DNA from 4 places in the Kitasatospora sp. NPDC033851 genome. Region 4 is predicted to be linked to each of the others. Evidence: riboswitches for the same ligand, from Rfam matches in the RefSeq annotation. Region 4 holds a riboswitch; each other region holds the start of a gene.
What was found. Region 4 has a riboswitch for cobalamin ahead of metE (5-methyltetrahydropteroyltriglutamate--homocysteine S-methyltransferase). Riboswitches for the same ligand answer to the same signal wherever they lie in the genome.
Positions count from the first base shown of each region.

Region 1: linked by a shared signal. The riboswitch ahead of ACZ51D_RS04920 (ribonucleoside-diphosphate reductase subunit alpha) and the one ahead of metE (5-methyltetrahydropteroyltriglutamate--homocysteine S-methyltransferase) in region 4 are both predicted to bind cobalamin.
Region 2: linked by a shared signal. The riboswitch ahead of ACZ51D_RS16805 (cobalamin biosynthesis protein) and the one ahead of metE (5-methyltetrahydropteroyltriglutamate--homocysteine S-methyltransferase) in region 4 are both predicted to bind cobalamin.
Region 3: linked by a shared signal. The riboswitch ahead of nicT (Nickel transporter NicT) and the one ahead of metE (5-methyltetrahydropteroyltriglutamate--homocysteine S-methyltransferase) in region 4 are both predicted to bind cobalamin.

Region 1 covers NZ_JBVIRL010000002.1:381,025-388,631, reverse strand. Annotated here, with positions in the region: gene ACZ51D_RS04920 (ribonucleoside-diphosphate reductase subunit alpha) at 1-1,548, opposite strand, end outside; cobalamin riboswitch at 1,740-1,865, opposite strand; gene ACZ51D_RS04915 (GH12 family glycosyl hydrolase domain-containing protein) at 1,948-3,285, opposite strand; gene ACZ51D_RS04910 (glycoside hydrolase family 26 protein) at 3,381-4,697, opposite strand; gene ACZ51D_RS04905 (glycosyltransferase family 2 protein) at 4,697-6,730, opposite strand; gene ACZ51D_RS04900 (DUF2510 domain-containing protein) at 6,983-7,607, opposite strand, start outside.
Region 2 covers NZ_JBVIRL010000007.1:294,150-301,756, reverse strand. Annotated here, with positions in the region: gene ACZ51D_RS16825 (CDP-alcohol phosphatidyltransferase family protein) at 1-408, shown strand, start outside; gene ACZ51D_RS16820 (hypothetical protein) at 496-1,818, opposite strand; gene ACZ51D_RS16815 (alpha/beta hydrolase family protein) at 2,397-3,533, opposite strand; gene ACZ51D_RS16810 (helix-turn-helix domain-containing protein) at 3,659-4,342, opposite strand; cobalamin riboswitch at 4,540-4,671, shown strand; gene ACZ51D_RS16805 (cobalamin biosynthesis protein) at 4,825-5,811, shown strand; gene ACZ51D_RS16800 (cobyric acid synthase) at 5,808-7,346, shown strand; gene ACZ51D_RS16795 (putative cobaltochelatase) at 7,343-7,607, shown strand, end outside.
Region 3 covers NZ_JBVIRL010000004.1:208,863-216,469, forward strand. Annotated here, with positions in the region: gene ACZ51D_RS10440 (Fpg/Nei family DNA glycosylase) at 1-758, shown strand, start outside; partial or broken gene ACZ51D_RS10445 (AAA family ATPase) at 902-1,399, shown strand; gene ACZ51D_RS10450 (hypothetical protein) at 2,953-4,626, opposite strand; gene ACZ51D_RS10455 (ArsR/SmtB family transcription factor) at 4,682-5,065, opposite strand; cobalamin riboswitch at 5,148-5,361, shown strand; gene nicT (Nickel transporter NicT) at 5,394-6,521, shown strand; gene ACZ51D_RS10465 (cupin domain-containing protein) at 6,662-6,895, shown strand; gene ACZ51D_RS10470 (M24 family metallopeptidase) at 6,998-7,607, shown strand, end outside.
Region 4 covers NZ_JBVIRL010000009.1:249,189-256,795, reverse strand. Annotated here, with positions in the region: gene ACZ51D_RS19880 (cysteine dioxygenase family protein) at 1-389, opposite strand, end outside; gene ACZ51D_RS19875 (solute symporter family protein) at 393-2,123, opposite strand; gene ACZ51D_RS19870 (DUF485 domain-containing protein) at 2,120-2,506, opposite strand; gene metE (5-methyltetrahydropteroyltriglutamate--homocysteine S-methyltransferase) at 2,693-5,062, opposite strand; cobalamin riboswitch at 5,219-5,444, opposite strand; gene ACZ51D_RS19860 (putative Ig domain-containing protein) at 6,006-7,607, shown strand, end outside.

The sequences.
Region 1 (7,607 bases), on a different contig from region 4:
CACGCCGAGGCCCACGGGCCGCCAGCGGGAGTTGGAGGTGCCGGCCTCGGTGGTCGGGTAGAAGTTGATGTCCACGACGCGGTCGAGGAAGGTGACGGCGGTGCGCACGGTGGCGTCGAGCCGCTCCCAGTCCATGGCGCCCAGCAGGTCGTCGGCGGACGCCCCGGGGGCCACGTGGGCGCCGAGGTTGACCGAGCCGAGGTTGCAGACGGCGGTCTCGGAGTCGTCCGTGACCTCCAGGATCTCGGTGCACAGGTTGGAGGAGTGCACCGTGCGGCCCGGCAGCGCGGTCTGGTTGGCGGCGCGGTTGGAGGCGTCCTTGAAGGTCATCCAGCCGTTGCCGGTCTGCGCGAGGGTGCGCATCATGCGGGCGTACAGGGTCTGCGCGGGGATGGTGCGCACGGCCTTGCCGGCCAGCTCGGCCTTGCGGTAGGCCTCGTCGAAGTCGGCGCCCCACAGGTCGACCAGCTCGGGCACGTCGGCCGGGGAGAACAGCGACCAGTCCGCGTTGGCGTTGACCCGGCGCATGAACTCGTCCGGGATCCAGTGCGCCAGGTTGAGGTTGTGGGTGCGGCGGGCCTCTTCGCCGGTGTTGTCGCGCAGCTCGAGGAACTCCTCGATGTCGGCGTGCCAGGTCTCCAGGTAGACGCAGGCGGCGCCCTTGCGACGGCCGCCCTGGTTGACGGCGGCGACGGAGGAGTCGAGGGTGCGCAGGAACGGCACGATGCCGTTGGACTTGCCGTTGGTGCCGCGGATCAGGCTGCCGCGCGAGCGGATGCGCGAGTAGGACAGGCCGATGCCGCCGGCGTGCTTGGACAGGCGGGCGATCTGCGCGTAGCGGTTGTAGATCGAGTCCAGGTTGTCCAGCGGGGAGTCGAGCAGGTAGCAGCTCGACATCTGCGGGTGGCGGGTGCCGGAGTTGAAGAGCGTCGGCGAGGAGGTCAGGTACTCCAGGCGGCTCATCAGGCCGTACAGCTCGGCGACTTCGCGCACGGACTGCTCGTTGTCGCCGACCGCCAGGCCACAGGCGACGCGGAGCAGGAAGTGCTGCGGGGTCTCGATCACCTTGCGGGTGATCGGGTGGCGCAGCAGGTAGCGGGACTGCACGGTGCGCAGGCCGAAGTACTCGAAGCGGTCGTCGCCCTTGGTGTCGATCAGCGCGTCCAGGGCGGCGGCGTGCTTGGCGACGAACTCCGCGGTGGTGTCGCCGATCAGGCCCTCGGCGTGGCCGACGGTGATCGAGGCGGAGAAGGACGTGGAGCCCTGGCTGTTCGCCTCGTCGACGATCTCCAGGGCGAGCAGGCGGGCGGCGAGCTTCGAGTACTGGGGGTCCTCGGCGATCATCGACGCGGCGGCGTCCACGGCCAGCCCGCGCAGCTCGGCGAAGTCCGAGCCGGCGTGGCGGCCGCGCAGCGCGGCGGCGGCGACATGGCCGGGGTCGACCTCGGTGAGGTCGACGCTGCGGTCGGTGAGCAGCCGCAGCAGGGCGCCGCCGGGGTCGGAGACCTTCGGGTCGGTGAAGGCGGTACCGGAGCCCTGGGCGGGCAGGGTGGCTGAGGCAGCGGTGGTCAAGGCGCTCTCTCCTGGCGGCGATCGTCGGCGGTGATCGGAGTACCGGGCGATCGGGGCAGGGGAGCACGCGCGCGGGCGCAAGCGGCGTCCGTGCGACGGTGGCATCCCCGGCCCGCCCGCGAGGCCCGGAAGGTACTGCTGGTGCTGGCGCGGCCTCTGCGGGAGGGCCGTGGCGCACGCTGTCGGCAGGTCATCGGACTCGCGGGCAGGGCTCTTGGAGCCGCTCGCTCACCGCTGCGGGGCAGTCCCGGATTCCCACCGGGTTCCCCTGCATCGACAGCAGGGATGAGCATACATCTAGTGGCGCGAGTCCGATGCAGCCCCACATGTAGTGTCGCGGGGCACGACTGTTCGACTCATCGTGCGATAATCTGCTCAGGCTGGAGGGTGCCATCCCTGGCCCGTACGGGCATCGCACGGGCGCATCCGCACCTGGGTGGTCCCGCCCGCGGAGGCGCTCGCAGAGGCGCCCGCGGAGGCGCTCGCAGTCCCGCTCGAGGAGGCGCTCGGACCGGCACTGGCGGCAGCGCTCGGACCCGCACTCCCGGCAGCACCCGGATTCTCGACGCAGCGCCCCGTGTCCTGGTTGGCGAGCTGTCCCGTGGGGGTCACCCGCCAGCGCTGGTCGGGCCGCGAGGTGCAGCCGGTGAGGACGGGGAAACCGAGGCCCGGGTCCTCGACGCAGCGCCCGTTCTGCCCGATCGAGCCGTTGTCCCCCATCGTCCAGGTCTGGGCCGGCGAGCCGTCGCAGGTGCCGGCGCCGACCGCGGCCGGATCGCCCGCCACCCGGCTGTCCAGACAGAGACCGGGCAGGGCCGAGGTGATCGCGCCGCTCGGCTGTCCGGCGGCGGCCTGGAACGAGAAGGAGTCGCTGCCGAGGCCGGCGCCGCCGTCCCAGATCTCGAACCCGGCCTGGACGGCGCACAGGTAGGAGCCGGCCGGGACGTAGCCGCGCTGGATGGCGTCGCGGGTGAAGGCCCGCAGGTCCAGGTCGGTGACGGAGGTCGTGCCGGTGGCCATCTCGTAGGTGATCAGGGTGTGGCTGCTCTTCTTCGGGGCCTCGTACACGCGGTAGGAGGTGCCGCCGACCTGTAGGTCGCCGGTCCGCTGGCCGAACGGGGTCTTGCCGTTGCCGCGCAGCCAGATCATCAGCTCGGCGCTCTCGGTGAAGGAGCAGCTGGTCCGGCTGTTGCTGTACCAGACGTCGTACGAGACGTTGTAGACGCCGCCGTCGACCTGGGTGGTCTGCCAACTGCTGGTCGCGTACCGCAGGTTGTCCACCGGGATGGGCAGCGGGCCGGTGCCGGGCTGGAGCTGGGTGCTGATGTGCGGGTAGGCGCCGGGGCCGCGGTCCGGGTCCGTGAGGCTGGCGGGGCTGATCCCGCTGCGGGTCACCCGGAAGTCGGTGCCGGCGCCGCTGCTGCTGATGCAGAGGCCGCCGGTGGCGTTCCACTCGTTCGGGTTGATCAGGTAGCGGCCGGAGTCGACGGCCTGGGACGGGTAGCGGTTCTGCCCGGTGGAGCAGATCTCGCCGGCGGTCGCGGCCGGCAACGGGGTGACGGCCGTGGTCGCCCGGACGGGCGCCTGCGGGTCCCGCGAGTCGTGCGGGATCAGCACCGCGCACAGGGCCAGCACGATCGCGATGGTCGGCGCGAGCCACCACCACGGGCGCAGGCCGCGGCGCCCGGTTCCGGGCACGACGGGGTGGGTCATGGGGCTCTCGCCTCCCTGCTGCGGTGTCTGCGGCCGGTGCGCGGGCCGGGGCGGTGGTGTCGTAGGCCGGTACGCGGGCCGGGGCGGGGTCGTGCTCACCCGGCGGGCGTGGAACTCGACCGGGGCTTGGTCGCGGGCGAGGTCGGCTTCTTGACCGGAGGCTTCTGGGTGGTGGCCGACGGGCTGGGGGAGGCCGGCGCGTCGGGGGAAGGGGCGGGTGCCGGGGCCGGCGCCGTGACGGTCAGGGCCGGCTCGGAGTGGACGGTCCAGGGCGTGTTGTAGCGCGGCGCGGAGACCCCGGCGGCGAACGCCTGGGCGGCGGCGGGGGACGCGGCCACCCGCCAGTCGACCTCCTTCCTCGCCTCGTACCAGATCACGCCGATGATGTCGGGGTGCTGGGCGAGCTGCGAGAACATCTCGGTGATCCACTGTGCCTTCAGCCCCGAGGTGTCGGTGGCCCCGGTCTCGGTGATCACCACGGGCTTGTGGCTGAACGCCCGGATCTGCTCGATGGTCGGCTGGAAGATCTGGTCGAACGACTTGTACTTCTCGACGCCGGTGGTGCCGTAGTAGCCGGACAGGCCGACCCAGTCGACGTAGTCGTCGCCGGGGTAGAGCGTGTTCAGGCTGGTGGCGTTCTCGTAGTCGACGTTGGGGCTCCACACCCAGGTGACCCGGGTGGCGCCGGCCTGCTTGAAGATGTCGTGGACGTGCCGCCAGGCCTGGACGTACTGGCCCTTCTTGTTGCCGTTGGACTGCTCGGCCCAGGGGTACCAGTAGCCGTTCATCTCGTGGGCGAAGCGCAGGGCGACGGGGTAGCCGAGGCCCTTGATGCCGTCGGCCCAGGTCTTGATGTAGTCGTCGAACCTGCCGTCGATGATGTTGGAGAGGGAGTACTCCGGCTGCTCGCCGCGGAGCTTGTCCTCCTTGGCTTCCTTGCGGTAGTCCCAGGGCTCCCAGGCGACCATCGGCATGATGCCGCGTTCGGCGACGGTGTCGAAGACCCGGCGGTCGAACTTCCGGTCCCACCAGCCGACCGAGAACTCCAGCACGTTCGGCTGGTGCTTGACGGCCGCGGTGAACTCGTCGAGCGGGCCGAGGTCGTAGGGGCCGGGCTTGGTCATGATGCCGGTGAACGCGCCGCCGGCCGGCGGGAACTGCGGGGGCGGGGGCGGTGTGGTGGGCGTCGCGGCCGCCGTCGGGCTCTGGCCGGCCGTCGCGGGGGTGGCGGTCGGTGACGCGGCCAGGGCGGTGGTCAGCCAACTCGGCATCGCCGTCGGGGCGGCGCCGGCGAAGGTGTACGGCTCCAGGTCGTGCGCACGGGAGAGCCGGGGCGCCAGGACGAAGGTGTACCCGACCATCAGGGCCAGGGCGACCAGGGCGGCGATCCGGGGGACGGTGATCCGCAGCATCAGCGGCTCCTCCGCTCGGTCCGGGAGCCGGCCCGGGCCGGCTCCAGCAGCTCCTCGAACTCGTCCTCGGCGAGGGCTCCTTCGACGGGTTCCTCGGATTCCTCGACGGCTTCTCCGAAGGCGTCCTCGACGTTTTCTCCGACGGGTCCTCCGACGGCTGCCCCGGTGCGCGGCGGTTCGGTCCGCTGGGAGGGCAGGTGGCCGGGCAGTCGGTCGGCGGCGGGCGCCTCGGCGGCCCGCTGGGCCCGGGCCTCGCGGCGTCCGCTGACGAAGGAGATCACCAGCGGCGCGAGACCGGTGAACAGGCTGACGCCGGCCCAGAACCGCAGGATCCAGATGTCGTGGTGGAGCGTGAAGCTCGCGCCGAGCAGCCCGCCCGCGACCGCCGCCCACAGCAGGTGCAGCCGGAAGGTCGACAGCGACTCGGCGCTGCGCAGGTCGCCCTTGGCGGTGACGGCGTAGGCGAGCGGGCGGCGCAGCAGCGCCGCGATCGCGGCGGCGACGTAGACCGGGCCGGCGAACATGGCCAGCCCCATGCCGGCCACGCCGATCTCGCGCCGCTCGTGCGCGGCCAGGTTGAAGCGGCGCAGCCACAGCCACAGCACGAACCAGCTGCCCATGCTGGCGCCCCACAGGGCCATCCAGTGGGTGCTGTTGAGGTGGATGGAGGTGACGCCGAGGGCCAGGTAGACGGAGGTGGCGAGGCTGCCGAGGACGGTGTTGATCGCCACGCTCGGGTAGTAGAACTGGACCAGGCCGTAGAGCACCCGCTGGCGCAGGCGCAGCTTGATGCCGGAGCGCAGCCGGCTCTTGAGCAGGATCTCCCAGATGCCGTACGCCCAGCGCTTCTGCTGGTTGAAGTAGTCGGTCCAGGAGGTCGGGCCCTCGCCGACGGCGAGAACGTCGGGGGTGTAGACGCCCTTCCAGTGCCGGTCGGTCTCCGGGTTGACGGAGGCCTGGACCCGCATGCTGGTGAGGTGGTCCTCGATGATCGAATCCTGGTAGCCGCCGATCTGCTGCCAGGCGACCGGCCGGTACAGGTGGTTGGTGCCGATCAGCAGCGGCGCGTCCATGCCGTTGCCGCCGCGCTCGACCAGGCCGGAGAACAGGTACTGCTGCACGGAGGCACCGTGGGCGACCCAGTTGTCGTACATGTTGCCGTACACCTGGGGGGCGACCACGAAGGCGACGTCGGGGTCGCGGAAGTATCCGAGGGTGCGCTCCAGGAAGCAGGGCAGCGGGACGTGGTCCGGGTCCATCTGGGCCACCACGTCGTAGCCGTGCTCGTGCTCGGCGCGCCAGGAGTTGTGGTTGCCGGACTTGGTCTTGGCCCGGAACTCGCCCTCGGCCTGGTTGTACTCGGGGCGTCCCTTGCGGCTGAAGTGGTGGACGCCGAGCCGGGCGGCCATCTCCTTGACCCGGTCGTCGTTGCCCTCGTCGAGGATCCAGACGTCGACCCGGCCGTCGTACTCGATCCGCAGCATGGCGGCGAGGGTCCGCTCGACGATCTCGATCGGCTCCTTGGAAGGCACGATCGTGGTCAGCACCGCGACCCGCAGCCCGGGCGGCGGAGTGACCGGCACCGGGTCCTTGGCGCGGAACGCGAAGACCCAGACGGCGAGGTTCTGAACCAGCCGGATCACTTCCACCGTAATAACGGAACAGAAGCAGATCCGCGCCAGGTTGATCCGCCAGTCCGGGGACCAGCCGACGTGGGAGCTGGGGATGTGCTCGGGGAGGAGCAGCCAGCCGACGAAGACGAGGCCGGCCAGAGCGTTGACCGCCACCAGGACGGTCATGACGAACTTGACGCCGCGCGAGGAGACCGAGCGGTAACGGACGGCGGCGCCGTCCTCGCCGGGGGTCAGCGGGCCGGCGGTCTCGGCGCACGCCACGTAGGCGCGCTGGGCGGCGCTGTTGCGCAGCTCCCTGCGGACGATGCGGCGTTCGTTCCGGGCCCGGGGCAGGACGCGCCCGTGGCGTCCGCGCGCCCGGTTGCCCTGCGTCGCCGTGTGTTCGTTGGTGGAGTCCACCGGTCAACCCCCGTACAGCTGCCCGGTCGTACCGGAGCCGCTGGTTCCCTGCTCGGTCACCGCCCGTCGACGTCCGACACCGGGCCGTCGGGTCGACGGTCGTACGGCGTGGCGGCGTCACTCATGGGCTTGGCTGATTGTCGTTCAAGCGGTCAGCATACGGGCCGTGGCCGAGCGCTCTCTGCCGGGGCCGGGAATGCCAAGGCTCCCGCAAGCCCCGCGGAAGGGCGGGGCCTACGGGAGGGACGAGCGTCAGGGCGTGATCTTGACGGAGTTCGCGATCTGGTCCATCAGCGCCAGCGGCGGAGCCTCCGCCGCCTGGTCCAGGCAGATCTGGAGCACCGGGACGGTGGTCGCCCCGGCCGCCGGCGTGACCTCGAGGACGCCGCAGTAGCTGTCCGGCGTGGACGAGGCACTGGACATCGGGACGTGCCACAGCGCGAGGTAGCCGTCCATGCCCTGGATCTTGACGGCCGACTGCTTCACCGGGTCCGGCGGCGTCGGCGCGTCCGAGCCGTAACGGGTGTTGTAGAGCAGCTGGCCCATGCCGAGCACCAGGGACTTCGGGTCGGACCAGCCGCCGTTGAACACCCGGAGGTTCTGGACGACCACGCCGCGGGTGCAGGCCCCGTTGCCGTGGCCCACGCAGGCGTACGGGTTGACCGCGTAGCGGACCTCGTTCGGGGCCTTGGCGTCGACCTGGACCTGCCAGTCCTGCGGCAGCATGAAGTTCATCTTCGAGTCCTGGCCGGTGATCTGCCGCCCGCCGGGGAGCTGCTGACCGCCGGTCAGGGCGGTGCCCATGAAGCCGTTCGGGCTCTTGGGGTCACCGGTGGGGGTCGCGGCCGTGGTCGAATCGGCCTTCGCCGAGCCGGGC
Region 2 (7,607 bases), on a different contig from region 4:
GTCCTGCGGCTGGCCCGCTTCTCGGCCGTCAAGATGCGGCCCGGGGTGTTCCAGGGCATGCCCTGCCCGATGGGCGCGATGACGGTCATCGCCATCGTGCTGCTCGACCCGCCGTTCCTGCCCGGTCTGCTCGCCATCTTCGGCGCCGCGTACCTGATGGTCAGCCGGATCGAGTACCCGAAGCCGCAGGGGCTGCTGGCCACCGCCACGCTCTGCTGGATCGTGGTCTCCATCGGCTGCCTGGCCGCCTGGGCCACCGGCCTGCCCGGCGGCGACGCGCTGATGCACGTCGGCGCGTTCGCCCAGATCACGCTCGCCGCGATGGCGCCGCTGCTGGTCATCCGCCGCAAGGTGGGGCAGAAGGTCGGCGACGTCCGCGCCCGGCGGGCGGAGTCGCGGCTCGGCTGAGGCCGCTCATTCGACCCACGCGGAAGGGCCCGGAACCGATCGGTTCCGGGCCCTTCGCCGTGCTCCGTTCCAGCGAGCCCGCAGTGGCTACGCCCCGCCGGTGTGGACGCTGAAGGCCGAACGGCGGGCCGCCCGCGCCACCCCCGGGTCCGGGTGCACGCCCGAGACCGCCGTCAGCACCGAGGCCGCCCTCGGGTGCCCGGACTGCCGGGCCCGGGCGAACAGCCGCACCGGGTCGCCCGCCGAGGCACCCTCGACATGGCCCACCAGCAGTTCCGTCTCGCCGTGGTCGAGCACCGCCGCCGCCGTGTCCACCCAGAGCCAGGCCGCGTCGTCCGCGCCCAGCACGTCCGCCGGGGAAACCCCCTCGTCCGCGCGCTCCGCCAGCCACAGCAGCGCGTACGGGCGCAGCACCGGCGCGTCCACCGCCGCCCGCACCGCCTGCTCGGCCGGCCCTCCGGCCACCCGCAGCGCCTCGAATGCCAGCCCGCGCACCAGCGCGTCGTCGCCCCGTGCCGCCTCCAGCAGCTCGGCCACCGCCCGGTCCGCCGGACGGGCCGCCACCCAGGCGCGGTACTCGGCGCGGGCCGGGCCCGGCGAGTAGTCCGCACAGGCGTTCAGCAGCTCGAAAGCGCTCTGCTCGATGTGCCCGGCCGCGGTCTGCGCGACCGTGCAGATCTCCTCCAGCTTCGCCCGCACCGCCCAGTGGCCGAGCGGCGACAGCTCGGCGGCCTCGTTCCTGCGCGTCAGGGCGCCGACGGCCGCCAGGCCGTCCAGCATCCAGTCCAGGACGGCGGCCACGTCCGAGGGCGAGGCCGGGGTGTCGATCTGCGGCTCCCGGCAGGTGCCGCGGACCGCGGACACCGCGGAGGCCGCGTGCGGCACGGGCGACAGGCCCGGACCGCCGGCCCCGCCGACCCGGCGCTCGTCCAGGCCACGGCGCAGCAGCTCCAGCAGCTCGCTCTCGGCCACCGGACCGTCCACCAGGTGCAGGAAGGAGAGCAGCTGCGGAGCCTGGTCCACGGCCTGCCCGGCCAGTACGGCGAACACCCCGCGCAGCGCGGCGGGCGGCACCGGGGCGAGCAGGGTCCAGGCGTCGAACAGCGCCGACCAGCCGCGCACCACGGCCTCGTCGTCGTGCTCCCAGGCGTGCAGGCGCCAGCCCGGACCGGCCCCGGTGTCCCGGGCCTCCACCAGGCCCACCAGGAGCGCCTGCCCCCAGGCCTTGGCGGCGGCACCGACCGTCATGGCCAGCGCCCGGCCCGCCGCACGGGCGTCCTCCGGGAGCAGCTCGCCACGCTTGTCGATCTCCGGCAGCTCCCCGGCCCAGCGGGCGATCCGGACGGCGTCCACCAGCATCCGGCGGGCCAGCGGCGCCAGCTCGGCCGGCGCCGGAAAGCCCTCCGGCACGGGAACCCGGCCCCGTCCGGGCGCCGGCGCGGGTCCCCGTCGCCGGGGTACGCCGTTACGGGGTACAACCGCCCCGCTCGGCCTGCCACCGGCTGGCCGGTGGGCCGTACCGGGGAGACGGGTCACCGTCGCACCGGTACCGATCGGAGGCGGGAGCGGGGCATCACGGTCGCGCGGGTTCCGAGACGTCACGTCGAGCAGTCTTCCCCTTGTACCGGCCTTCTGTCACATCCGGTTGTCCGTACGACCGGGCGCCCGGTGGCGACACCTCCGCAAGATCGGGCAACAGAGGCAAACCGCCTGGCCGGAAACGTGTGGCCTGCTCATGCCAGGTCAGTCGCGACGGTTGCTGCGGCCGTTCGAGCGGTCACGGAACGTGAGGGGGAGGGTGGTGTGCGGGGCCAAAAATGTGCCCCTCACGGCGCGGCGACCGCTGCGGGCCGCGCCGAAGCCGTCGGCGGGCGGCAGGGCTGTCGAGCCCGGATCCGGACGGATGGGCGCGCGGGACGGGCCGATCTTGGAGCACGAGAAGTCGGCGGGTCCGACTTCCCGCGCTCCGCACGGGCGGTGGCTCCCGGTCAGAGGAGCGGGGTGAGCCAGCGGCGGAGGAGTTCGGTGTAGTGGTCGGGGGCGGAGTTCCAGAGGGTGCCGTGGTCGGCGCCGGGGAAGGGCTGGAGGCCGACCACGTCGGGCCGGGCGGCGGCGAGGCGCTCGGCACTGCGGAACGGGGAGACCCGGTCGGCCGGACTGTGCAGGAGGAGGGTCGGGACGCGCAGGTCGGCGCCCTCGGCGATGCGGGAGAAGTCGGCGAGGTCGACGCCGGTGCGGCCCTGGGCGGCGAGGGCGCCGAGTTCGACGGCCGCACCCCGGAAGCCCAGCCGTTCGGCGTCGCCGCGGGCGGTGGCCGGCAGGTCGAGGACCGGCGAGTCGAGGATCAGACCGCTGACGGCGTACGCCCAGGCGGAGCGGGCCGCCGTCTGCAGGACCATCGTGGCGCCGACCGACCAGCCGTAGAGGATCACCCGACCCGCGCCGTGGGCGAGCGCCAGCCGTACCGCCGCCTCGACGTCACGCCACTCGGTCTCGCCGAAGTGGCTGTACCCGTCCGGGGAGGCCGGGGCGCCCTCGTCGCCGCGGTAGGTGACGGCGAGGGCGGGCAGGCCGAGACGGTCGAGGACGGGCAGGACCGGAAGGGTCTGCTGGCGGTCGGCCTCGGGGCCGTGGACGAGGATCACCCAGGTGCCGCGCTTGCCGTCGAGGTACCAGGCGGGGAGGGCGCCGAGTTCGCCGTCGACCGCGGTCTCGGTGTAGGCGAGGCCGAGCGCCCGGGTGGGGTCGCCGACGTGGACGCGCGGGCTGAAGCGGACCTCGGCGCCGGGGACGAGGGTGCCCCGGTCGGCGCGGACCAGCCGACGGGTGACGTCCTCCTCGTCGCTGTGCAGGACCTCCTCGACGACCGCGTGGCCGCCGTCGTCCCACTCGACCGCCCAGCGGCCGGGACGCAGGCTCTCGGGGCTGCGGCTGAAGGTGATCCGCCCGACGCCGAGGCCGCGGACCAGGACCGGCCCGGACTCCTGCACGGCCGTGACCGGGCGGACCATCCGCTCGGAGGCCCGGCGGCCGATCACCAGGACGACGGCCCCGGCTCCGACGGCGGCGGCCGCCACGACGGCGGCGGTTCCCCAGCGCATATCGATCCCCGCTCTGTTGGTCACGGACCGGACGGTGTTCGTGCACCAGTCCACCGGCGCCCCGGCCGCCCGGCCACCGGGCTGGGCCGTCCGGGTCACTCGGCGCGGGGTCGGGGCGCGGGGACGGGGTCCGGCGTCGGGGCGCGGGGTCAGTCCGTGGCGGCGTCGAGGAGGTGCCAGAAGCGGGGGGTGAGGGAGTCGGTGGTGGGGGGTGGGGCGGCGCGGGTGGTGGCGCCCCAGTGGGTGGGGACGTGGTGTTCCTGGTGGAGGACGGTGAGAGCGGCGGCGAGGGTGTCGGCGGGGGCCGGGACGATGCGGGCGAGGGCGCGGAGGTGGGGTTGCCAGCGGCCCGCGACGCACTGGCGGAGGAGCTGGCCGAGGGCCTCCCGGCGGCCGGTGGCCTCCACGAGCTCGGGCAGGGTCAGGTCGAGGACCTCGGCGAGGGCGCGGGTCTGTTCCTCGTCGCCGTCCCATTGGCCGGTCAGTTCGGCCTGCCGGTAGGTGGCGAGGACGGTGCCGGTGCGGTCGGCGACGGCGGCCTGGCCGAGTTCACGGGCGACGCGGTGGTCGCGCAGCCGTACCGGGCGGGTGTCCATCAGCTGGGCGGCGGGGCACCAGAGGGCGCGGGCGAGGGCGATGAACTCCGGTTCGCTGGGGCGCAGCTCGCCGGCCTCCCAGGCGAGGACGTGGGCGGGCAGCAGCCGGACGCCGTGCGCGGCCATGCCCTCCGCGACCTGCTCGGGGGTCAGGCCGAGGCCGGCCCGGTGGGCGCGGGCGGCCGCGGGGGAGAACGGCACCGGAGGCGGGACAGTGGGGGTCTTTCTGCGACGCATGCCACCGAACGGTAGGCGCGGACCGCGGTGCGCCCCAGCGACCGAACCCACGAAGCGGCCGGTCCGGGGGCGGTGCTCCGCTGGGCGATCCCACAGCGCGTCGGGGCGGTGCCCGGTGTGACCAACCCCTCCGTGACCTCGGTTGACTCCCGGTTCGGCCGCGTGATGGGATCCTGGGGCCAATCGGAGGCATGGAGAGGAAGCCGGTGCGAGTCCGGCGCGGTCCCGCCACTGTCACCGGGGAGCACGCTCGGAATGATCGCCACGGCGGGCCGTCAGAAGCCGCTGGAAGGCCCCGGGGGTGTGTCCGACCCGGAAGCCAGGAGACTCTCGCCCCCGCTACGTCGATCCAGGGCGCGGACCCTGAGTGAGGACACGCACGCGATGCAGGCTGCCCCGCCCCACCGGACTCCGAGCGGCCTTCCGCCGAGCTGTCTCCCGATGAGTTGTCTTCCGATCAGCCCCCTTCCGGCGTTCGTCCTGTGACCGTCCGTCCTGCGACCGGACGCCCCCTGGCCCGCGCCGCCGCGTTCGCACTGGGCGCCGTCGCGGGCTACGCCGCCGACGCCCGCTTCGCCGACCCGCGCCGGGGCCACCCGGTGGCCGTCTTCGGCAGCGCGGCGACCCGGCTGGAGCGGCGCCTGTGGCGCGACGACCGTACGGCCGGGGCCGGGTACACGGCGCTGTGCGTGGGCGCGGTCGCGGCGGGCGCGCTCGCCCTGGACCGTACGGTGGGCCGGCGCCCGCTGGGCCGGGCGGCGCTGGCGGCGGCCGCGACCTGGACGGTCCTCGGCGGCACCTCGCTCACCCGGGAGGCCCGCGCCATCGGCCGCTCGCTGAAGGACGGCGACCTGCGGGCCGCGCGGGAGCGGCTGCCGCACCTGTGCGGGCGGGATCCGAGCGCGCTGGACGGGCAGCAGATCGCCCGCGCGGTGGTCGAGTCGGTGGCCGAGAACACCGCCGACGCCGTGGTGAACGCGCTGGCCTGGGGTGCCCTGGCGGGCACGCCCGGGCTGCTGGCGTTCCGTGCGGTGAACACCCTGGACGCCATGGTGGGACACCGTTCGCCGCGCTACGCCCGGTTCGGCTGGGCCTCGGCCCGGCTGGACGACGTGGCGGGCTGGCCGGGCGCCCGGCTGACCGCACTGCTGACGGTGGCCGCCGCCCCGCAGCCCCGGACGGCCTGGCGGGTCTGGCGGCGCGACGGCTCCTCGCACCCGAGCCCGAACGCGGGCCAGGCGGAGTCGGCGTTCGCCGGGGCGGTGGGCGTGCGGCTGGGCGGCACGCTGCAGTACGGCGAGCGCGTGGAGCACCGTCCGGTGCTGGGCGCGGAGCTGCGGCCGGTGACGGTGGACGACATCGAGCGGGCCTGCGCGCTCTCCCGGCGGGTGGGCGCGCTGGCACTGGGTACGACGGTCGCGGGGCATCTCGTGATCAGGGCGTTCGGTAAGAGGAGGGGTGGGGCATGAGCAACGCGCTGCTGGTCGCCGGGACGACATCGGACGCGGGCAAGAGCGTGGTGACGGCCGGCATCTGCCGCTGGCTGGCCCGCCAGGGTGTGCGGGTCGCGCCGTACAAGGCGCAGAACATGTCGTTGAACTCCTTCGTCACCGCCGACGGCGCCGAGATCGGGCGGGCCCAGGCGATGCAGGCGCAGGCCGCCCGGGTGGAGCCGGAGGCGGCGATGAACCCGGTGCTGCTGAAGCCCGGCGCGGACGGCCGCAGCCAGGTGGTGCTGCTGGGCAGGCCGGTCGCCGAGGTGGGTGCGCTGGACTACCGCGAGCGCAAGCCCGTCCTGCTGGAGCGCGCCCTGGAGTGCCTGGCCGACCTGCGCCGCCGCTACGACGTGGTCGTCTGCGAGGGCGCCGGCTCGCCCGCCGAGATCAACCTGCGCGACCGCGACATCGCCAACATGGGCCTGGCCACGGCCGCCGGGCTGCCGGTGGTGGTGGTCGGGGACATCGACCGCGGCGGCGTGTTCGCGGCGATGTACGGGACGCTGGCGCTGCTGTCGGCGGAGGACCAGCGGCACGTGGCCGGCTGGTTCGTCAACAAGTTCCGCGGCGACGCGCGGCTGCTGGCGCCCGGGCTGGAGATGCTGCACGAGCTGACCGGCCGTCCGGTGCTGGGCACCCTGCCGATGCTGCCCGGACTGTGGCTGGACGCCGAGGACTCGCTGGACCTGTCGACGGTGGTGGACCGGGTCGACGGGCGCGGGCCGCTCGGGGCGGACGTGCTGCGGGTGGCCGTGGTGCGCTTCCCCCGGCTGTCCAACTTCACCGACCTGGACGCGCTGGCGCAGGAGCCGGGCGTGCTGGTGCGCTGGGCCACCAGACCCGAGGAGCTGGCCGACGCCGACCTGGTGGTGCTGCCCGGCACCCGGGCCACCGTGGCGGACCTCGCCTGGCTGCGCGAGCGCGGCCTGGAGCCGGCGCTGAAGGCGCGGGCGGCGGCCGGGCTGCCGGTTCTCGGGGTGTGCGGCGGCTACCAGATGCTGGCGCGCGGGATCGTCGACGAGGTGGAGTCCAAGGCGGGCGCCGTCGACGGGCTCGGCCTGCTGCCGACGCAGGTGCGGTTCGGCGCCGAGAAGGTGCTGGCGCGGCCGGTCGGCGAGGCGTTCGGGCACCGGGTCGAGGGCTACGAGATCCACCACGGGGTGGTGGCCGTGGAGGGGGGCCAGGCGTTCGTCTCCGATGGCCGAGGGCAGAGTCTGGACGGCTGCCGGGTGGGCTCGGTCTGGGGCACGACCTGGCACGGCGTGCTGGAGAACGACGACTTCCGTCGCGAACTCCTGCGCGAGGTCGCCGAGTTGGCGGGCCGGGCGTTCGTCCCGGCGCCGGACACCTCCTTCGCCGAGGCGCGCGAGGCCCGGCTGGACCGGCTGGGCGACCTGATCGAGGAACACGCGGACACCGACGCGCTGTGGAAGCTGATCGAGGGCGGGGTGCCGGCGGCCGGATCGCTGCCGTTCCTGGCGCCCGGGGCACCTGGGAGTGACGCATGACTGACGTCCGCTATCCGTTCACCGCGATCGTCGGCATGGCCGACCTGCGGCTGGGGCTGCTGCTGAACGCGGTCTCCCCGGCCGTGGGTGGCGTGCTGGTCCGCGGCGAGAAGGGCACCGCGAAGTCGACCATGGTGCGCGCGCTGGCCGGCCTGCTGCCGTCCATCGCCGCCGTGGACGGCTGCCGCTTCGCCTGCGACCCGGCCGCGCCCGACCCGCAGTGCCCGGACGGGCCGCACTCCGCCGCCGGGAGCCACGAAC
Region 3 (7,607 bases), on a different contig from region 4:
TCGGCGGGCGCCCGGTCCGGGTCTCCAGCCCGCAGGGCCGGTTCGCCGACGAGGCCAAGGTGATCGACGGGCAACTGCTCACCGGTGCCGAGGCCACCGGCAAGCACCTCTTCCTCGGCTTCGAGGAGGGCGCCTGGGTGCACATCCACCTCGGGCTCTACGGCGGCTTCGCCTTCGGCACCGGCCCGGCGCCCGCGCCGGTCGGCCTGGTCCGGCTGCGGCTGGAGAGCGAGGACGGCTACGCCGACCTGCGCGGTCCCAATACCTGCGTGCTCGTCACCGACGCCCAGAAGGCCGCCGTCGCGGCCCGCCTCGGCCCCGACCCGCTGCGCGCCGACGCCGACCCGGAGGCCGCCTGGCGCCGGATAGCGGGCAGCCGGACGACGGTCGCCGCGCTGCTGATGGACCAGAAGGTGCTGGCCGGGGTGGGCAACGTCTACCGGGCCGAGGTGCTGTTCCGCCACGGCATCGACCCGCACCGGGCCGGGCGCGACCTCACTCGGAAGGAATGGGACGCGATCTGGGCCGACCTGGTGGCGCTGATGCGCGAAGGCGCCGCGGTCGGCCGGATCGACACCGTCCGTCCCGAGCACACCCCCGAGGCGATGGGCCGCCCGCCCCGCGTGGACGACCACGGCGGCGAGGTGTACGTCTACCGGCGGGCGGCCATGCCCTGCCTGGTCTGCGGCACGGACGTCCGCACGGAGGCGCACGCCGCGCGCAACCTCTTCTGGTGCCCGACCTGCCAGGCGGCCTGAGGCCCTGACCTGGTGGGCCGTTGATCCGGCGGGCCACTGATCCGGTGGGCCGCCGATCCGCACTCCGGCTCGCCGATCCGCCTTCCGGCCCGGTGCCCAGCCCGTAGGCTGGGGCCGGCCGACCGGGCGGAGGGAGCGGGTGGATGGAGCGTCACGAGGTGGCCAACACCGTGTCAGGTGCCACGGTGGGCGGCCATGTGGTGCAGGCCCGGGACATCGGGTCGCTGCACATCCACCCGGCCGGTGCCGATCCGAAGCCGGTGCCGAGGCCTCGTCAGGTACGTGAGCCGCACGGCCCGTTCGTCAACCGTGAGCCGGAACTCGGTGCCCTGATGGCGGCGTTGGGTCGGGTCGAGGCGGGCGGACTCGGGCTCGTGGTGTTCACCGGCCTGGGTGGGGTCGGGAAGACCGAGCTGATCGCCAAGTTCACCGAGGAGCACCGGGCGAGCTTCCCGGACGGCGACCTCTACGCGGACCTCCTGGCCTACCGGCACCAGGGCGGGGTGGACCTCCCCGAGCTGCTGGCCGGCTTCCTGCGGGCCCTCGGCACCGAGCCCCCGGCGGCGGAGGCGGAGCGGTTCACCACCTTCCGAACCGTGACCGCCGAGCGCCGCTGTCTGTTCTTCCTGGACAACGTCGAGCACGCGGCCGAGGTCCGGGCACTGCTTCCCTCCAGCGGGCTGGTGGTGGTCGCGAGTCGGCGGCGGCTGCCCGCGCTGCGGACGGACGGCGCGGAGGTGCGGCAGCTCGGGCCACTGAGCGCGACGGCCGGCACCGACCTGGTGCGGGCCTGGCTGGGCTCCGGGCGGGGCACCGACGCGGAGCTGGCGGAACTGGTCGAGCTGTGCGGCGGGCTGCCGCTCGCGCTGAACGCGGTCGGGAGCCAGCTGCTGGACCAGGACCACCTGCCGGTCGACCGGGTGGTGGCCGAACTGCACGACCGGGAGGGCAGGTTGGCGATGCTGGAAGACGAGGACAGTGATCTCGGCGCGACGTACGACCTGGTCTACGAGCGGCTGTCGTCGGAGGCCCGGGCGCTCTACCACCTGATCGGCGTGCACCCCGGCCCCTTCGTGTCGGCCGAACTGGCGCATGCGGTCGGCGTGGCGCGGGCCGGGCAGGCGATCAAGCAGCTGCGGGCCGTCCACCTGGTGGACGAGGTGCTGGACGACGACCGCGAGGCCCGCTTCCGGGCCCACGACGTGGTGCGGCTGCACGCCTACGCCCGGGCGCGCGAGCTGCCCGACCACGAGGAACTCCTCGCCGGCGTCGTGGCGTACTACCGCGGCCGGGCCTCACTCGCCGACCGTGCGATGGCCAAGCAGCGACTCCGGTTGCAGGACCCGAGCGGCGACGACCTGCCGCGCTTCGCCTCCGAGACCGCGGCCCTGGAGTGGCTGTACGCCGAACGGGCGAACTTCCGCGCGGTCGTGGAGGCGGCGGCCGAGCAGGGCTGGCACGGCGAGGTGTGGCGGCTCTGCGAGTCGCTCTGGCTGCTCTACCACGACCGGAAGCTCTTCCAGGACTGGATCGCCACCCACCGGCTCGGCATCGAGTCGGCACAGTGGGACAACCAGCCGGACGCCGTGGTGCGGATGCGCAACCAACTGGCCCGCGCCTACCTCGACCGCAAGGAGTACCCGCTCGCCGCCGAACAGTTCGCGCTCGCCACGGAGCAGGCGCCGCTGGTCACCAACCGCCAGGTCGTCGGCGTGCTCTACGAGATGGACGGCCTGCTGTGTCTGGCCGACGGTCGCCCGGGCGACGCGGTGGAACGGTTCACCCTGGCCCTGGCGGAGAACCGGGGCGACGACCACGGCGAGATCGTCCAGGCCTACCACCTTGGCGCAGGCGTTGATCGCCGACGGCCGGCCGGAGGAGGCGCTGGCCGTCCTGGCCGAGGCCACGGCCCAGGCCGAGGAGTCGCACGACAACGACATGCTGATGAAGCTGCCGCTGGTCCGCGCCCGGGCCCACCGGGCGCTCGGACAGCTGGACCTCGCCGTCGCCCAGGCCGAGGACTGCGCCCGGCAGGCCGGGCAGCGCAGCCAGTACGCGAAGGAGGCGCAGGCCCACACCCTGCTGCTCACCCTCGCCGAGGAGCAGGGCGACGAGGAACTGGCGGAACGCAGCCGCGAGCGGCTGCGCCAACTGTCGAGCTAGGCCTTACGGTCCGGGCTCTATGGTCTGGGCCCTACGGTCCGGTACGGAAGGACACCCGGGTGTGGCGCTCGCCGGTGCGGATGGTGAGCCCGTGCTCGGGGAGGGCGGCCGGGTCGCCGCCGTCGGCGAGCCAGCAGGCGACGGCGGAGCCGAGCAGCAGCGGATCGACGCTGGGGGCGGTGCCCGTCCAGTCCGGTTCGGCGCAGGCCGCCAGCAGCAGGCCGGTGCGCAGCCGGAGCAGGTGACGGTCCGGGCCGAGGGCGGCCACCGCGACGGCGAGGCCGGGGAGTTCGGCGGCGGAGTCGGCGAGCCAGCGTTCGGCGGGGCGCTCGGCGTGCACCTCGGTCCGGGCGAGGACCTCGGCCGTGTAGCGCAGGGCGTCGCCGGGGTGCTCGTCGGTGAGGGCGTGGAAGCCCCGTGGGCTGTGGTCCTTCGGGTCGAAGGGGTAGCGCCGCAGGCTGACCTCCGTCCCCTCGCTCGCGCCCTCGACGTCGTAGGCGGTGGGCCGGTCGGCGGCTCCGGGGCCGAGGACGGGCTTGGGGTAGGGCGGCAGGGCCGGTTCGTCCCCTGGTTCGTCCAGTTGCTCCAGGAAGGAGTAGAGCAGCGGGCGCAGCACCCGGGCGGATTCGCCGCGGCGGGCGAGTGAGCGGTCGGTGATCTCGCGCAGGTCGGCGGGGTCCCGGGCCAGGGCCTTCTCGACCTGGGCGGGGAGGTCTCCGTCGGGGTCGAGCACGGGTGCGGCCTGGCCGAAGGCGTAGCTGGGGGAGCGCGGGTCGAGCTCGGCGGCGCCGGTGGCGACGAGCATGGTGGGGCGTTCCAGGGCGGCGCCGTAGAAGGAGACCGAGCCGTGGTCGCCGATCAAGACGTCGGCGGCGACCAGGGCGGCCTGCCAGCCCTGGTGCGGCGGGATCAGGCGCAGGCCCATCCGGCGGGCGGCGTCGAGCAGGGACTCCGGGTCGTGCCGACTCCAGATGTTGGGGTGCAGGACGACGGCCACGGTGTACTCGTCGGCGGGCAGCCGGCGGACCAGGCGCTGGGGCAGGTCGGGGCGGCGGCCGAATAACGAGTGCTCGCTCCAGGTGGAGTTGACGACGACGAGCCGTCGGCCGTCGACGGCGCCGAGTGCGGCGCGGTAGGTGTCGCGGGAGCGTCGGCTGTGCAGCATCCGGTCGAAGCACGGGTCGCCGACCACGTGGGCGACGTCCAGTGCCTCGGGGCAGGAGTCCCGCAGGCGGTCCAGTTGCTCGGGGTGGGAGAGGCCGAGGACGTCCACGAACACCCGCCCGCGGTGGGTGAGTTCGTTGCGGGACAGGCCGGCGGCGCTGACCGTGTCGCCGGTGGACTCGGTCACCAGGCGGTTGTAGCCGGCGCCGTGCGGGAGGACGACGAGCCGGGCGTCCAGGCGGTGCATGGAGGAGTGGACGGCGCAGGCGACGGCCAGGTCGAAGCGGTGCCGGACGGCGTCCTCCCAGTCCAGCACGGTGAAGCCGGGCAGGCCGTGCAGGTACTCGTCGAGGGCGCGGTCGGCGAAGGCGGAGCCGGGGTTGACGGTGAAGTACCGGGCGATGCCGTCGGGGTTCAGCAGGGTGAGGACGTCCAGGACCCGGGTGGCCGAGGTGAGGGTGCGGGCGACCGCCAGCACGCGGGCCTTGACCGGTCGGGTGTTCCAGCGGTCGGCGGGCCAGACGTGGGGGTGGGACGGCACACCATGATCGTACTCATCCGGGGTGGCGCGCCGGGTGCTGTTTCCCGAGTGTCGGTCAGCCCGCCGCTGCGGTGGGCTCGTGGTGCTCGGCGGCGGCGCACGCGTCGAGGAGGGGGCGCATGTCCTCGTCCACGAGCCGGTAGCGCACCACACGTCCGTCCTTGTCGCCGGTGACCACACCGGCCGTGCGGAGCAGCCGCAGGGCCTGGGACACGGCGGTGTCGCGCATGCCGGTGGCGACCGCGAGATCGGTGACGGCGAGCGGGCCGGCCCGGTGGAGGGCGAGCAGCAGGGCGAGCCGTCCGGGGTCGGCGAGCAGGGAGAACCGCTCGGACCAGGACCGGACGTGCGCGGCGTCGCCGATCGCGGCGATGGCCTCGCAGACCCGGTGTCCGTCGATGGTGCGGTGGCCCGCGCGGTCGGCCGGTACGAGATGCATGCGGACATTCTTGCAGGCGGCGTGCTGTGATCCTGGACACCTGCGCAGGTGCGCAGCCTTGCATGGGTCGGGGCGTGGCCCCTACGGTGTTGCCCGCCGTGGTGCTCGGGAAGACCGGTGACGGACCCTCAGGGGTCCGGATTCCGGAGCGGCCCTCGCCACTGTGATCGGGTCACTCCTCCGTCCCCGGAGGAGTGTCGTCCGTACCCACGACGCCACTGGGTGCCTCGCGCACCTGGGAAGGCGGGTACGGACGTCCCGTAAGCCAGGAGACCGGCCACGGCATCTCACGAAGTGATTCCACGAGGTGCTGGAGCGTGATCCGAAGATGACCCTGCCCGAAACCGCCGCCGCAGACGTGAAAGCGGGCGTGAGAACGGTCCCGTCCGTGCTGCCCACCTTCCGGTGGAAGCGCGAGGACACCGTCCGTACGGCCGGGCTGATGGGGGTGATCCTGGCCATGCACGTGGTGGCCTTCGGGACGCTCATCTTCCTGGTCGCACCCGAACGGTACGCGGTCGGTACCCAGGTCTTCGGGGTGGGCCTGGGTATCACCGCGTACACCCTCGGCATGCGGCACGCCTTCGACGCCGACCACATCGCGGTGATCGACAACACCACCCGCAAGCTCATGGCGGACGGCAAGCGGCCGGTCTCGGTGGGCTTCTGGTTCGCCCTCGGGCACTCCTCGATGGTGGTCCTCATGTCCGCCCTGGTGGCGGGCGGCGCGCAGCTGGCGAGCACGCTGATGGACGACGACTCGGCCACCCACAAGTGGCTCGGCATGATCGGGACGACCACCTCCGGCGTGTTCCTCTACCTGATCGGCGCGCTCAACCTGGCGGCGCTGCTCGGCATCATCAAGGTGTTCCGGGCGATGCGGGCCGGGCAGTACGACGAGGCGGAGCTGGAGGCGCACCTCGACTCGCGCGGCTTCATGGCCCGGGTGCTGAACCGGGCGACCCGCTCGATCACCCGGCCCGGGCAGATGTTCCCGGTCGGCATGGTGCTGGGCCTGGGCTTCGACACCGCGACCGAGGTCACCCTGATGGTGATGGCGGGCTCGGGCGCGGCCTCCGGGCTGCCCTGGTACGCGATCGTCTGCCTGCCGCTGCTGTTCGCGGCCGGGATGAGCCTGTTCGACACCCTGGACGGGACGTTCATGAACTTCGCGTACCAGTGGGCCTTCGCCAACCCGGTTCGCAAGGTGTACTACAACCTGACCATCACTGGGCTGTCGATCGCGGTGGCCTTCATCATCGGCACCATCGAACTGATCGGCGTGCTGCACGAGAAGCTCGACCTGACCGACCCGGTGACCGGCTGGATCGCGGACATCTCGCTGGACAACGTCGGCTACGCGATCGCCGGGCTGTTCGTGGTGGTCTGGGCGGTGGCGATCGGGTACTGGAAGCTCGCCCGGGTCGAGAAGCGCTGGGCACCCGAGGGGTCGTGAGCCGGAGGGCATGAGAGTGGCTCATGGGGCCGGGGCATGAGCCGCGCTCATGCGGCAGCGCCATGAGCTCGACTCATGAGCTCGACTCATGAGGTCGGGCCATGAGGACGGCTCATGCGGCCGCCCCATGAGGACAGCTCATGCGGCAGCGCCATGAGCGTCACTCATGCGGCCGCGAGCAGCACCCGGCCGGAACGGTGGAGATCATCCGGGTCGACGAGGGCGAGCCGGCCCTGGTGCACGACGAGCGCGGACACCCGGTGCCGGTCGGCAGCACGGTCTTCTTCGGCGCCTCCTACCCGCACGTCTGCCGCAACCCGGGGCGGCGGATGCCGGCGCTGACCATGGTGGTCTCCGCCCGGCCGCCGCGCTGACCCCTGTCCTCGCGCGCCGAACGGCGCCTGCCCGAGGTGTCCCGGGGTTCCGTCGGGAGTGCTCGGCGGGCGGTTCGGCCCGGGGGTTCGTAGGCTCGACGCATGGCGGATGCGTACGCGGGTCGGCGGGAGCGGGTGAGGGAGCACTGCAGTGCGGCCGGGGCCGATGCGGCGCTGATCACCCGGGCGGCGAACGTGCGGTATCTGACGGGCTGCGCGCCCTGTGGAGCGACCTTGCTGCTGACCAGGGAGCGGGTGTTGCTCGCGCTGCCGGACGACCTGCCGCCGGACGACTCCGGGGAGCACCTGATCGCCCCGGACGTCCCCCAGCTGCCGGTGGCGGCCGGGGCGGACACCGCGCTGGCCGCCGCGGCCGCCGCGGCGAGCTTCGGGGTGGCGGCTCTGGCGGTGGAGGAGCACGACCTGACCGTCAGCCGCCACCGGGCGGTGGCGGGCCTGGCCGAGCGGGCCCGGTTGGTCGACCTGGGGCAGGTGGTCGAGCGGCTGCGGGTGGTCAAGGACGAGCACGAGATCGCCGATCTGCGGATCGCCGCCGAGATCGCCGACCAGGCGCTCGGCGAGCTGCTGGAGTCGATCCTGGTCGGCCGCACCGAGCGGCACCTGGCGATGGAGCTGGAGCGCCGGATGATCGACCACGGCGCGGACCGGGCCGCCTTCCCGGTGTCGGTCGGCACCGGCAGCCACTCCGGCC
Region 4 (7,607 bases):
AGGAGCTGCACCCGGCCGGGCGAGCAGGTGGTCCGGCCGGCCGGCGCGAGCACCCGGCGGCCGGAGCGGCGGAGCCGCCACAGCCGGTACGCCTCGTCCACCTCGACGCCCTCCACCACACCCGACACGCACCAGGCGACGTGGTCGTGGATCGGGGTGGACTGCCCGGGCAGCCAGGTCAGGGCCACCACGGAGTGTGTCCGTCCGGCATGCAGCAGACGCTGCGCGTAGCCGTCGGTGTCGCCGGCGCACAGGTCGTCGGGAACGATCAGTCCGGCCCGCAGGTACTTGCGCAGGGTGTCGGCGGTGAGCTGGGCGGTCAGGACGTCCGCGGCGGCGTAGCGCGCGAGGTCGGAGAGGAACTCGTCGAGGTTGGAGCCCGGTGCCACGGTCTACCGCCCCGCCCCGGTGAGCGCGCGGACCTCGAACTCCTCGAAGCGGCGCGGGTCCGACTCCTCGTCGCGACGGCGGCGGCCGCCGGCCAGGGAGCCGAGGACCGCGGCCGCGAACCCGACCGGGATCGAGATGACGCCCGGATTCTGCAGCGGGATCGGCGCGGTGGTGGTGCAGGAGATCAGCGCCGTGGCGTTGCCGACCTGCTTGCCGGCCGCCGGCACCCCGCAGTCCTTCGCCTGGGCGGCCGTCAGTTTCACGGCGTGGACCGTACTGCTCGCGCCGCCCCAGCAGATCGGGGAGAGCAGCACCAGGCCGATCGCGCTGACCAGGCCCGCGTAGATGCCGCACTTGGCGCCGAAGGTGGTGAAGCGCCGCCAGAACAGGGTCAGCAGGATCGCCGGCAGGTTGGCCGAGGCCGCGATGGCGAAGGCCAGGGCCACCAGGAACGCCACGTTGAGGTCCCTGGCGAAGATCGACAGGGCGACCGCGACCGCGCCGATGACCACGGCGGCGACCTTCGCCGTGACCAGCTCCTGCCGCTCCGTGGCCCGGCCCTTGCGGATGACACTGGCGTACAGGTCATGGGCGAACGACGACGAGGAGGTCAGGGTGAGCCCGGCGACGACCGCCAGGATGGTGGCGAACGCGACCGCCGCGATGAAGGCGAGCATCAGGGAGCCGCCGGTGGTGCCCGCGCCGCCGCCGAGGTGCTCGGCCAGCAGGGTGGCGGCGGTGTTGCCGGAGGGGTCCTTCTCCTTGATCGTCGCCGTGCCGACCAGCGCGGCCGCGCCGAAGCCGAGCACCAGGGTCATCAGGTAGAACACCCCGATGATGCCGATCGACCAGTTCACCGACTTGCGTGCGTCACGCCCGGTCGGGACGGTGTAGAAGCGGACCAGCACGTGCGGCAGCGCCGCGGTGCCCAGCACCAGGGCGGTGCCGAGGCTGACCAGGTCGAGCTTCGACCAGCCGTCGGTCGCCCCGTACTTCAGGCCGGGCTGGAGGAAGGCGTCGCCCTTCTTGGACGCCGCCGCGGCGTCCCCGAGCAGGTGGCTGATGTTGAACCCGTACTTCGCCAGCACCCACACGGTCATCGTCGCCGCGCCGGCGATCAGCAGCACCGCCTTGACGATCTGCACCCAGGTGGTGCCCTTCATCCCGCCGACCACGACGTAGACGATCATCAGGGCGCCGACCCCGGCGATGGTCCAGATCTGCGCGGCGCTGCCCTTGACGTCGAGCAGCTGCCCCACGATCGTCGCCGCGCCGACCATCTGCGCGATCAGGTAGAAGATCGAGACCACGATGGTCGACACGCCCGCTGCGGTGCGCATCGGCCCGCTGCGCAGCCGCGCGGCCAGCACGTCGGCCATGGTGAACCGGCCGGTGTTGCGCAGCAGTTCGGCGACCAGCAGCAGCGCGACCAGCCAGGCGACCAGGAAGCCGATCGAGTAGAGGAAGCCGTCGTACCCGGAGAGCGCGATGATCCCGGCGATGCCGAGGAAGGAGGCCGCGGACAGGTAGTCGCCCGAGATCGCGATGCCGTTCTGCAGCGCGGAGAACTCGCCGCCGCCGGTGTAGAAGCCGCCGGTGCCCCGGGTGCTCCGCCGCGCCCAGAGGGTGATGACGAGGGTCACCGCCACCAGGGCGACGAACAGGCCGATCGTCAGGGCCTTGTTCGATGCCGACTGCGCCGTCGTCGCGGCGAGCGGAAGGTGCTGTGTCATGCCTGGTTCTCCGTCGGTTCCTGGTCGCCGCCGTGGCCGGCCGGGGCCGGGGCTGTCGGGTGGGACACCGCCACGCTCCGCAGGGCCGCGGCCAGCGGGTCCAGCCGCCGGGCGGCGAACCGGCCGTAGGCCAGGGCGATGCCGAAGGTCGAGACGAACTGCAGCAGTCCGAAGACCAGGGCCACGTTGACGTTCCCGACGACCTTCGTCGCCATGAGGTCGCGGGCATAGGCCGAGCAGAGCACGTACGCCAGGAACCAGAGCAGGAAGGCCGCCGTCACCGGGAACACGAACGTGCGGTAGGCGGCGCGCAGTTCGGTGAATCGCGGATCGTCGCCGATCCAGGGCGCGTCGCGGCCCGACGACACGGTGGGGTCCATCATGGGAATCCTTCTGAGCGGTGCGGAACTTGCCGATGGCCCGACCGTAGAAGTGCGCGGTAGACAAGCGATCAACGAGCGACCGGCGGCGGCAACCGGCGATCCGCGACCGGCAACCGGCAACGGCCCGGCCCACCGGGGCGGACGCGGCGAGTGCCGCCTCCGCCCCGGTGGCCGTCGGCCGACGGGTCAGCCGGCGAGTTCCTCGCGCAGGCGGCGGGCGGCGGCGACCAGGCTGTCCAGGGACGCGCGGGTCTCCGGCCAGCCGCGGGTCTTCAGGCCGCAGTCGGGGTTGACCCACAGCCGCTCGGCCGGGATGGCGGCGAGGCCGGCCCGCAGGAGGGTGAGCGCCTCGTCGGTGCTCGGGACGCGCGGGGAGTGGATGTCCCAGACGCCGGGGCCGACCTCGCGCGGGTAGCCGGCCTCGGCGAGCTCTCCGGCGACCTCCATGTGCGAGCGGGTGGCCTCCAGGGAGATGACGTCCGCGTCGAGGTCGTCGATCGCCGTCATGATGGCGCCGAACTCGGCGTAGCACATGTGGGTGTGGACCTGGGTGTCGGCGCGGACGCCGGAGGTGGCGAGGCGGAAGGACTCGGTGGCCCAGTCGAGGTACGCCGGGCGGTCAGCGGCCCGCAGCGGGAGGGTTTCGCGCAGGGCCGGCTCGTCGACCTGGACGACGGCGGCGCCCGCGGCCTCCAGGTCGGTGACCTCGTCGCGCAGGGCGAGGGCGACCTGGCGGGCGGTGTCGGCGAGCGGCTGGTCGTCGCGGACGAAGGACCAGGCGAGCATGGTGACCGGGCCGGTGAGCATGCCCTTGACCGGGCGGGCGGTCAGGCCCTGCGCGTAGCGGAACCAGTCGACGGTCATCGGGCGCGGGCGGGAGATGTCCCCCGCGAGGACCGGGGGCCGCACGTAGCGGGTGCCGTAGGACTGCACCCAGCCGTGCCGGGTGGCCAGGTAGCCGGTGAGCTGCTCGGCGAAGTACTGGACCATGTCGTTGCGTTCGGGCTCGCCGTGCACCAGGACGTCCAGTCCGGCCTTCTCCTGGTAGGCGATGACCTCGCGGACCTCGGCCGCCATCCGCTCGCGGTACGCGCCCGCGTCGATCCGACCGGCCGCCAAGTCGGCGCGGGCGACGCGCAGTTCGGTGGTCTGCGGGAAGGATCCGATGGTGGTGGTCGGCAGCAGCGGCAGGCCGAGCCGGGCGCGTTGGGCCGCCGCCCGGACGGGGTAGGGCTGGGCGCGGCGGGTGTCGGCCCCGGTGACGGCGGCGACCCGGGCCCGGACCGCCGGGTCGCGGGTGATCGGGGAGGTGGCCCGGGAGGCCAGGTCGGCGCGGTTCGCGGCGAGTTCGGCGGTGATCGCACCGGCGCCCTCCCGCAGACCGCGGGCCAGCAGGGCGACCTCGGCGGCCTTCTGCCGGGCGAAGGCCAGCCATCGGGCGATCTGCGGGTCGATGTCGCGTTCGGCGGCGGCGTCGATCGGCACGTGCAGCAGGGAGCAGGACGGCGCGACGTCCACGCTGTCGGCGAGGCCGAGCAGGGTCGCCAGGGTGGCCAGCGACTTCTCCAGGTCGTTGATCCAGATGTTGCGGCCGTCCACGACTCCCGCGACCAGCCGCTTGCCGGGCAGGCCGCCGGCGGCGGCGAGGTCGTTCAGGTTGGCGGCGGCCGGGCCGGTGAAGTCCAGCGCCAGGCCCTCGACCGGGGCCTTGGCGAGCACCGGCAGGGCGTCGCCGAGGCAGTCGAAGTAGCTCGCGACCAGCAGCTTGGGCCGGTCGGCGAGGCCGCCCAGCTCGCGGTAGGTGCGGGCGGCGGCGTTGAGTTCGGCCGGGGCGCGGTCCTGGACGAGGGCGGGCTCGTCCAGTTGCACCCATTCGGCGCCCGCCGCCCGCAGGTGGGCGAGCAGTTCGGCGTAGACGGGCAGCAGCCGGTCCAGCAGGGTGATCGGCTGGAAGTCCTCGGCCACCCCGGGAGCGGGCTTGGCGAGCAGCAGGTAGGTCACCGGACCGACCAGCACCGGCCTGGCGGCGTGACCGAGGACGAGGGCCTCGCGCAGCTCGGCGACCGCCTTGGCCGGGTTCGCGGCGAAGACCGTGTCGGGGCCCAACTCCGGTACGAGATAGTGGTAGTTGGTGTCGAACCACTTGGTCATCTCCAGCGGCGCCACCTCCTGGGTGCCGCGTGCCATGGCGAAGTAGCCGTCCAGGGGATCGGTGTCGACCGCGGACCGGTGTCGGGCGGGGATCGCGCCGACGGCGACCGTCGTGTCCAGCACGTGGTCGTAGAGGGAGAAGTCTCCGGTCGGGACTTCCCCAACCCCGGCCTCGGCGAGCTGGGCCCAGCTCTCCCGGCGCAGGTCGGCGGCGGTGTTCAGCAGCGCCTCGGCGGTGACCGCGCCCTTCCAGTACCCCTCGATCGCCTTCTTCAGTTCCCGGTTGCGACCCTGCCGGGGGTAGCCGTACGCGGTGGCTGCGGTGGTGGTTGCGGCGCCGGTGGTGGTGGCGGTGGTGGCGACTGCGGTGGTGCTGGTGGTGGTCGCTGCGGACTTCGCTGTCAAGGGACTCTCCTTCGCGAGCCTGATTCCTCTGGTCCCCGATGACGGGACGAAGGCGCGAAGGGGTGACGAACCGGACGGGCGCCCGCACGTGGGCGCGGCTCCGTCTGGTAGGTACGCCGACCCGCCCTCGAGGTCACCGGATCTCCGCGCGCGATCGGTCGCGCGCGGGCAGTGGCAGGTCTTCGGACTCGCGGGCACAGCCGCCCTGCTTCCAGGGCGGACACCTACTGGCCGTCGCTTCCCAGACCCGTCCCGGGCCCAGTGCGTATGACGGCGGTCGTTCCCACTCACCGCTGCGGGGCAGTCCCGGATTCCCACCGGGTTCCCTCTTGCGACGCGCCTGCCTGGCGGACAGGGCGAACCAGCTGCACGGCCAGCTTAGGCGCAGGACCGCGGGAGCTGAACAGGGATTCGCTCAAATCGTCCGGATACTGGGACGGCGTCGACGCGAGGAGCGGCCGGAGGACCGGGCTTCCCCATCGCGGGAGTCGGAACATGACGGCTCGTCACGGCGGGACCCACCGACACCCACCGGCGTCGCGACCCGGCTCCGCCGGTGCGGAGCAGCCCGCCTCCGCCGGTGCGGAGCAACCCGCCTCATCCTCCGGACAATTGATGGGCAAAGCCCGGTAAAGGCTGCGAACGGCACCTTGAGGTTGTCGAACACCCGTCAGTAACCTCATGGCGGTACCGAAGCGGCCGGGCCCGACCGTGAACGGTACGGGCCTCCGACATGCCCATGCATGTCATGGCCACACCACCCTGCTCACCCGGGGTGCGTGCCCCACCTCCCGTACAGCGCAAGCACCATGCCGGTCCACGGCCATCCGCCGTGGCCGGCGAGCACCTGCACGCGATCCGTCAGCACGGGCCCGAGCCCGTCCCGGCGAGCACCCCAACTGCCGGCACCGGCCGCGCCCTCACCCCCACGGAGGGTCGACTCTTGCGCTTCCACTCCCCCAGCGGTGCGCGCCCTGCCCGGGCGCGCAGACTGCTCGCCGCCCTGCCCGCCTTCGCGCTGGCCGCCACCGGCCTGCTCGCGGCCACCGCCCCCGGCGCCGCCGCCGTCCCCGGCGGGACCGCCGGCACCGGCCCCACCACCGGTGTCACCACCAAGCACGTCTGCGCCGCCCCGACCCACCCCGGCGAAATGGCCTGCCTCGCGCTCGCCCGCACCGACCTCGTCCAGCACCTCGCCCTGGCCCCGGACATCAACCCTTCCGGCCTGGGCCCCAGCGACCTCGCCTCCGCCTACAACCTCCCGACCTCGGCCGGCGCCGGCGCCACCGTCGCCATCGTCGACGCCCAGGACGACCCCAACGCGGAGTCCGACCTCGCCACCTACCGCTCCCAGTACGGCCTGCCCGCCTGCACCACCGCCAACGGCTGCTTCAGGAAGGTCGACCAGCGCGGCGGCACCAGCTACCCGACCGCCGACAGCGGCTGGGCCGGCGAGATCTCGCTCGACGTCGACATGGTCAGCGCCGTCTGCCCCAACTGCCACATCCTGCTGGTCGAGTCCGACGACGCCAACATGAGCAACCTCGGCGCCGCCGTCAACACCGCCGTCTCGATGGGCGCCAAGTACGTCTCCAACAGCTACGGCGGCGGCGAGGACTCCACCGACCCGAGCTCCGACACCAGCTACTTCAACCACCCCGGCGTCGCCATCACCGTCTCCTCCGGTGACTCCGGCTACGGCGTCGAGTACCCGGCCGCCTCCCAGTACGTGACCGCCGTCGGCGGCACCAGCCTCAACCGCGCCTCCACCGCCCGCGGTTGGACCGAGAAGGTCTGGGGCAGCAGCTCCGGCGGCAACGGCGCCGGCTCCGGCTGCTCCGCCTACGACGCCAAGCCGAGCTGGCAGCACGACACCGGCTGCGGCAAGCGCACCGTCGCCGACGTCTCCGCCGTCGCCGACCCGGCCACCGGCGTCGCCGTCTACCAGACCTACGGCGGCTCGGGCTGGAACGTCTACGGCGGCACCAGCGCCTCCTCCCCGATCATCGCCTCCGTCTACGCCCTGGCGGGCACCCCGGCCGCCGGCACCGCCCCGGCCTCCTACCCGTACGCGCACACCGGCTCCCTGTACGACGTCACCAGCGGCGCCAACGGCAGCTGCTCCCCGTCCTACCTGTGCACCGCCGCCGCCGGCTACGACGGCCCGACCGGCCTCGGCACCCCCAACGGCACCGCCGCCTTCACCAACGGCAGCACCGGCGGCAACACCGTCACCGTGACCAACCCGGGCAGCCAGAGCACCGCCCAGGGCTCCGCCGTCAGCCTGCAGATCCACGCCACCGACTCGGCCTCCGGCCAGTCCCTCGGCTACGGCGCCACCGGCCTGCCCGCCGGCCTGAGCGTCGACGCCGCCACCGGCCTGATCACCGGCACCGCGAACACCGCCGGCACCTTCACCGTGACCGTCACCGCCACCGACGGCACCGGCGCCAGCGGCTCCACCACCTTCGGCTGGACCGTCACCGGCGCCGGCGGCGGCTGCACCCCCGCCCAGCTCCTCGGCAACCCCGGCTTCGAGACCGGC